Regions from separate parts of the Peribacillus sp. Aquil_B1 genome, predicted to be linked through region 2. Evidence: predicted binding sites of a transcription regulator. Region 2 holds the regulator's gene; the other holds the start of a gene.
What was found. The regulator Rex, encoded in region 2, represses fermentation and respiration genes when NADH is low (regulators of the CRP and FNR family bind a similar motif). The targets are predictions, from matches to a motif close to TTGTGAAATATTTCACAA.
Positions count from the first base shown of each region.

Region 1: the regulator Rex is predicted to act here: its motif matches at 1,706-1,723, upstream of qoxA (cytochrome aa3 quinol oxidase subunit II).

Region 1 is NZ_JAKXEE010000004.1:110,358-113,786, forward strand. Features, by position in the region: gene MPH60_RS21845 (S1C family serine protease) at 1-13, shown strand, start outside; gene MPH60_RS21850 (hypothetical protein) at 593-907, shown strand; gene qoxA (cytochrome aa3 quinol oxidase subunit II) at 1,843-2,772, shown strand; gene qoxB (cytochrome aa3 quinol oxidase subunit I) at 2,846-3,429, shown strand, end outside.
Region 2 is NZ_JAKXEE010000008.1:97,415-100,843, reverse strand. Features, by position in the region: gene MPH60_RS26385 (ABC transporter ATP-binding protein) at 1-129, opposite strand, end outside; gene moaC (cyclic pyranopterin monophosphate synthase MoaC) at 263-775, shown strand; gene MPH60_RS26375 (redox-sensing transcriptional repressor Rex) at 804-1,463, shown strand; gene MPH60_RS26370 (YdiK family protein) at 2,036-2,248, opposite strand; gene MPH60_RS26365 (CPBP family intramembrane glutamic endopeptidase) at 2,245-2,970, opposite strand; gene groES (co-chaperone GroES) at 3,305-3,429, shown strand, end outside.

The DNA.
Region 1 (3,429 bases), on a different contig from region 2:
GCAAAAACCATAGAAGGAGGTAAGGCCCCTGATTATTCATCAGGGGTCTCATTTTTTTAGACAAAAGTGGTTCGAAGTTAATAATTCCCAAGCATTTTTTGAACTCTCTTTGAATTTTAGGCGATTTTTGGAACTTACCATGTCCGTTTGGTCATCATCTTTAAATTAAAGACAGCGAAATTAAGCATCGCCTGCATCGACAATTTTTTTAGTCTTCTTGAAGTAGTCCAACATATACCATACTTTTCTTTTGTACCAATAAAGATTTAGGCAAAAAGTTTTTATCTAAAAGTTAAAACAATGATTGGAACGAAAGCTGCGAGACTCCCGCAGGGAAAGCGAGTGCCCTACGTTCCAATCTTTGTTTAAATTAAACACTCTTCTATTTAAATAGGATACAAAAGGTTAATACCAGAAAAAAAGATAGTGTATTTGCACTGTTTTTGCAGTTTGTTCATATAGTCTTTAATGCCTAAAAGTGAATGGTGGCGCCTTCTATTTGTCAAGGTTTTCATCGTGGATATGTTAAAAAATAGAAAAGATTTGACAAATTTGTGAAATGTCATAAAATAGAAAGAAAGGGGATGAAATTATGGAAGCTAATCAGAAGATGTTAGATGCAGTGAAATGGGTATCAGGCACAGGTTGTGTAATCGGAATTATTATTTTTGCTTTAAGTTTCTTTGTAAGCGATTACAATAAGGATTATATATTTACCGCTGTTGGAATCGCCATCACATTAAGCGCAGCTGCCATTTTTCTAGTTGGTATATTTTTTGTCCTGACAGAAGAAATGGTAATGAATACACATAAAGGAAAAAGAATTGAACCGGAAACGACTAAAATCATAAAAATGAAAACAAAGGCTAAAGCTCCAACAAACAGAAGTACAGAATTCAGTAACTAAAAAGAGGAATATAGCGCAATATACTGTTTTTCTAAACAGAACTAGTCGTTCCTTTGCCTAACTTGCTGAATTTGAGTAAACTTGATCTCAATCAATGAATGCGCTTTCATTTTATATTATCAGAATCGAATTTTAAACTATATCCACGAGAAAAGGACACTTTTAAGAAGTCCTTTTTTTGTGGGTTTTTTTCTATGTACCTTTAATTAAAAATTCAAAAGGGATACAGGTATCAATAAGGGGTTATAGGTCAGTGGGTTTTGCTAAAGGACGATTTGATAGAACCACCAAACCTGAATTACTTCTACCACGACTATTGCTACACGGCGGTTTAAAAATACCGACAGGGCATAAGGATTTGTGAGAGAACCGATTTCAAACTCGTTGTTTCCTTATATATATATAATATTGACCTGCGCTGGATCATAAGGGGATTGAAGCATGGATACAACATCGTGTCCAATGTGTCCACCATTTACCAACCTCCATGGCTGAGTGAAAAAATTCCGTTTTAAATCATGTTTTCTAACGATAAATACCTAATTGACAGGATAGGTAATATAATTCATAATCTTTATGAGTTTTGAGGCAATATACACGGTGAATATAATGTGAAATTTTTATTTCATTATATTAGAGTAATATTAAACGGAAAGAGGATTGGTACTATCTGCAATACTGTACTGATAAGTGAATTTTCATAGGCAAGATATGAAACATTTATTATATTTCATTTGCTGAAGATTTTCGAACATTTCAGTTCATTTACCATCTTCTTACTGCTCTTTAATGAACTTTATGTGACAGATGTCACTTTGTATTGTCTTTTTTTAGACTTGGGATTAATATTGGTATGTCGGGGTTTGTGAACATGGTAACACTTTGTCCGAATAATTACCAATTGGAATTTTATTATGTAAGAAAGGGGTAGTACTATGAAAATAAAATGGGCTCTATTAACTATACTTTTTACTATTGCCACTGTGCTAACCGGTTGCGATAACCCATTAATGGTCTTGGACCCTAAAGGGCCAGTAGCTGCAACACAAGCAGATGTTATTATGATTTCGATATGGACAATGGCCTTTGTCGTTCTTGTCGTTATGGTACTGTATATCTTCATGATAATGAAATATCGTGCTTCCAAACAACGTGATGATTATGAACCGCCTCATATTGAAGGAAGTAAGGTTCTTGAAATAATTTGGGTTGCGATCCCAATTTTAATCGTCGCTTTCCTATCCGTTGTTACTGTTAAAACAACAAATGAAGTTGAGGCAACACCTAAAGGATACGGAGATCAAGAACCTTTAATTATTTACGCTTCATCTTCCAACTGGAAGTGGCATTTTAGTTATCCGGAAGAAGATATCGAAACAGTCAACTATCTGTTTTTACCTACTAACCGACCAATTGAATTTAAACTTTACTCATTCGGTCCAATCTCAAGTTTCTGGATTCCGCAACTTGGAGGACAAAAATACGCGATGTCGGACATGGTCAATACGTTGCACTTAGCAGCTGATGTACCAGGAGAGTATATGGGTCGAAATTCAAACTTCAGTGGTTCAGGTTTTGCTCAGCAAACGTTCAACGTTAATGTTCTGTCTGCTGAAGAATACGATAAGTGGGTAGATGAAATTAAAGCTACTGCTAAACCGATCACTGAGGAAAAATTCAATGAATTATTAAAACCTGGTCATGTGGGACAATCCACTTACACGGGAACTCACTTAGAGTTTTCACCAGCTCCTGAAGGGGAAAATGCTGGTCATGACCACGGATCTTCCGATACGGAAGAAAATGATTCCAAGGATTCACACGAGGAACATTCAGAACACAGCAACATGAATCATGATCACTAAGAATTAATTTCGTTCGATAAAACAACTAGGTTTACAAGATAAGGAATATTTTCCTGAAAGGAGTCACAAAAGTATGGATTACTTTGATCGATTTGCCGTACCTCATCCAAGTCCTGCGATTTATGCATCCATGGTTGCCATTGGTTTAACCATGATTGCGGTTGTTGCCGGAATTACCTATTTTAAAAAATGGGGTTACTTATGGCGTGAGTGGTTAACAACGGTTGACCATAAACGTATCGGTATCATGTACATCTTGGCAGCACTGCTTATGCTTTTCCGTGGTGGCGTCGATGCTCTTATGATGCGTGCTCAAACGGCTATTCCAGATAACGGTCTTTTGGATGGACAGCATTATAATGAGGTATTTACAACACACGGGGTCGTCATGATCCTGTTCATGGCTATGCCATTTATCATTGGGTTAATGAACATTGTTACACCATTGCAAATTGGAGCGCGTGACGTAGCATTCCCACGTCTGAACGCAGTAAGCTTCTGGTTATTCTTCATGGGGGCAATGCTATTTAACATCTCTTTCGTAGTCGGTGGTTCTCCTGATGCAGGTTGGACATCTTACTTCCCGCTGGCAAGTAACGATTTCAGTGAATCAGTAGGTTCGAACTATTACGCGATTGCAATTCAAATAGCTGGTAT
Region 2 (3,429 bases):
GGATTTTCCGGCGCCATTTCGGCCGACAAGTGCAATTCGATCTTTATTTTGAACTTCGAGCTTCATATTTGATAAAATAAGTTCAGCTCCATAATATTTCGATAGTTGATTGATTTGTAATAAAATCATAGATTTCACCTCAATTGATTATAGATAGTGTAACGTATTTTAGTGATTATCGGCAACAGCTTGGTTCCATGGTAAAACAAAAGCTGTTACATAAAGTGGAATAATAGTGTATGATTTAGGAGGGGTTACTTAAATGGGAGACTTAACGCATTTTAATGAACAGGGCAGGGCCAAAATGGTCGATGTGAGTGCTAAGCCAGAAACAACCCGGACGGCAGTAGCTCAATCGAGCATTTTATTGAATGATGAAATATATGAATTGGTCACGAACCAGAAAATGAAAAAAGGCGATGTACTGGCTGTTGCACAGGTTGCAGGAATAATGGCCAGCAAAAATACATCCAATATCATTCCGATGTGCCATCCCATTGCTCTGCAAGGGGTCAATATAGCCTTTGAGTGGGAAAAAGAAGAACAAGGATACAGGCTTAGGATTGAAACGCAAGCTAAGACAAAAGGGAATACAGGTGTGGAAATGGAAGCGTTAACAGCTGCATCCGTGACGGCCTTGACTGTTTATGACATGTGTAAGGCCCTTGATAAGGGAATGGTGATCGGGCCTACATTCTTAGTGGAGAAAACAGGCGGAGTTTCCAGTAACGACTTTAAAAGACAAGTAAAACAAACAGATAGAGAATTAAGTTGAAAAGCATGTGTGAAGGCGGGGAAGAACAATGAACCATGACCCAAAGATACCGCAGGCAACAGCCAAAAGGTTGCCATTGTATTATCGATTTTTAAAGAACTTACATTCCTCAGGCAAACAAAGAGTTTCCTCTGCAGAGCTAAGCGAAGCTGTAAAAGTGGATTCTGCCACCATACGCCGTGATTTTTCCTACTTTGGCGCTCTTGGGAAAAAAGGTTACGGCTACAATGTCAATTATTTATTATCCTTCTTCAGAAAAACACTAGATCAAGATGAATTGACCAAAGTCGCTTTAATCGGGGTAGGAAATTTAGGAACCGCTTTTTTAAATTACAATTTCATGAAAAATAATAATACAAAAATTGAAATGGCTTTCGAAGTTTCTGAAGAAAAGGTCGGCAAGCGAATAGCTGATGTGCCCATCTATCATATGGATCAAATCGATACACTATTGCAGGAAAATAATATTACTGCGGCTATATTGACAGTGCCTGCACAGGTAGCCCAGACGATAACCGATCGTCTAGTCAAAGCCGATATAAAAGGAATATTGAATTTTACACCTGCACGGCTGACCGTGCCTCCATCCATTAGGGTCCACCATATTGACCTGGCCGTGGAGCTTCAGTCGCTCATCTACTTCCTGAAACATTACCCAATAGTGGAAGAAGCCGCATTGGAGGAATGAAAAAAACGCTGCATCATTGCAGCGTTTTTTTTATTGCAGCTTTTCAGTTTATACACTAAAGGAGGCGGAACGGTCTCATCCCGAACTTAGATTTTAAAACCAACATTGATTATCCTTCATGTTTTTAACCTTTTTTGGGAGGTACAATTTAAACGTTAATTTCCACTCCAGGCACTCGCTTTCCGCGGGCGGTCCGGGAGCCTCCTCGGCGCTCTTGCGCCTGTGGGGTCTCCCTTGGACGCGCTTTTCCCGCAGGAGTCTCGCACCTTCCGTTACAATCAACTAGATTTTTATAGGTTGTTCTAACCTAGGACGATGTTTAGGATAGATTATTCTTCATGGTTTTTTACAGTTTTATGAAATCGCTCAATGGATTGAAGAAATTTGCGTCACTCCTGCCGAAAAACTGGCTAGCCGAGCCCCCACAGACGCTTGCTTTGTTGCGGTTTGGCAGACAGTCGGCGGAAAGGGAGCGGATTTCTTCAAGCAACTGGAACTTTTATTAAATAAAAAAAACTGTAGACTCAATTTTAATCGAATTGGTCTACAGTCTGAAATGCTGCTGCGTTTTTTTATTTTTTCTTATTTTTTTGTGCGGCTTTAATCTTAAAGTGCAGCATGATCATGCGTAAGCCCGATCCAAAGTCAAGAGTCGCAATAAGGACAAGTATGTAGGCGAAGAGTCCCCATCCAGAAGAATTGACGGTTTGAATCGCGATAGCGGTAAAAAGAGCTCCTAAGCCTGCATAGATGATGCCCATGAATAAGGGTGATTGACGTTTCATAATAAACCTCCGATGAAGGCCTGTGCAGTATCTATCATCTTCTCTATATCCTTCCGATATACCACTTGAAGGATGATGACAAGTGTATTCATCGCAATATGAGCGCTCATTGATACGAGAATGCGGCCTGTTTTTGCATAAAGGAAAGCAAAAGTGAAGCCCATTGCCGTATATAAAAGAAGATGTTCAAATTCACCATGCGCCAAGCCGAAAATAACTGAGCTGATTAAAGCTGAAATAAAGAAGTTAAAGCGTTTATGAAGTGATCCGAAAATGATTTTCCGGAAAATTAATTCTTCCAATATAGGTCCAATTACTGAAGTGACGAAAATGACCATGGGGACTTTGTAAATGAGTGAAATGAGTTGCTGCGTATTTTCAGATTCAGATTCCACCCCAAGCATCTGTTCAATGCTTCCGGCAATGCTTTGCGCAAAAAGAGCCATGAACACTCCTGCAATTGCCCATAATATGGACATGGAAACGGAAGTTTGATTTCTCGTGTCTACCTTTTCCCTCATGTCTCTTCTCATTAAAAAAAGAATCAAGAATAAAGCAGCGAGAAAACTGAAAACTATCCAGTATGCTGCAGATTTCACTTGGAGTTCATCATCCGGCATTCCGGTATAAGACCCGATCAGCATGAAAATGGGCACCCCAACAATACTGGATAATTGCATGGCAATATAAGTGATGATGACGAACCAATATTCTTTTTTCAAAAATGAAAACTCCTTTTATAGTCACCCATTCCGCTCGGAACGTTCCTGTTATGGGGACAAGCTATAAACGCATACTCCAAAATGGTATCAAAAATTGAGGCAGAACTCCACTTAAAGGTCCCCCTAACGAAACATTTAAATAACTTTGTTAAGGAAATCATTATGCTAAAGTAGTTTACCCGTAATTTATCAGAAATTAATAAAAAATTTTCAATAAGATACTTGCAAAAAAGGCTCGGTTTATTTAATATTATAAATGTGTTAGCACTCGATGATGAAGAGTGCTAATAATCATGTAACAAATTATCAAGAGAATATGAGGAGGTTGTTTCACTTGTTAAAACCATTAGGTGATCGCGTTATTATTGAACTAGTTCAAACTGAAGAAAAAACTGCAAGCGGTATTGTTCTTCCTGATACTGCTAAAGAAAAGCCACAAGAAGGTAAGGTAGTAGCAGT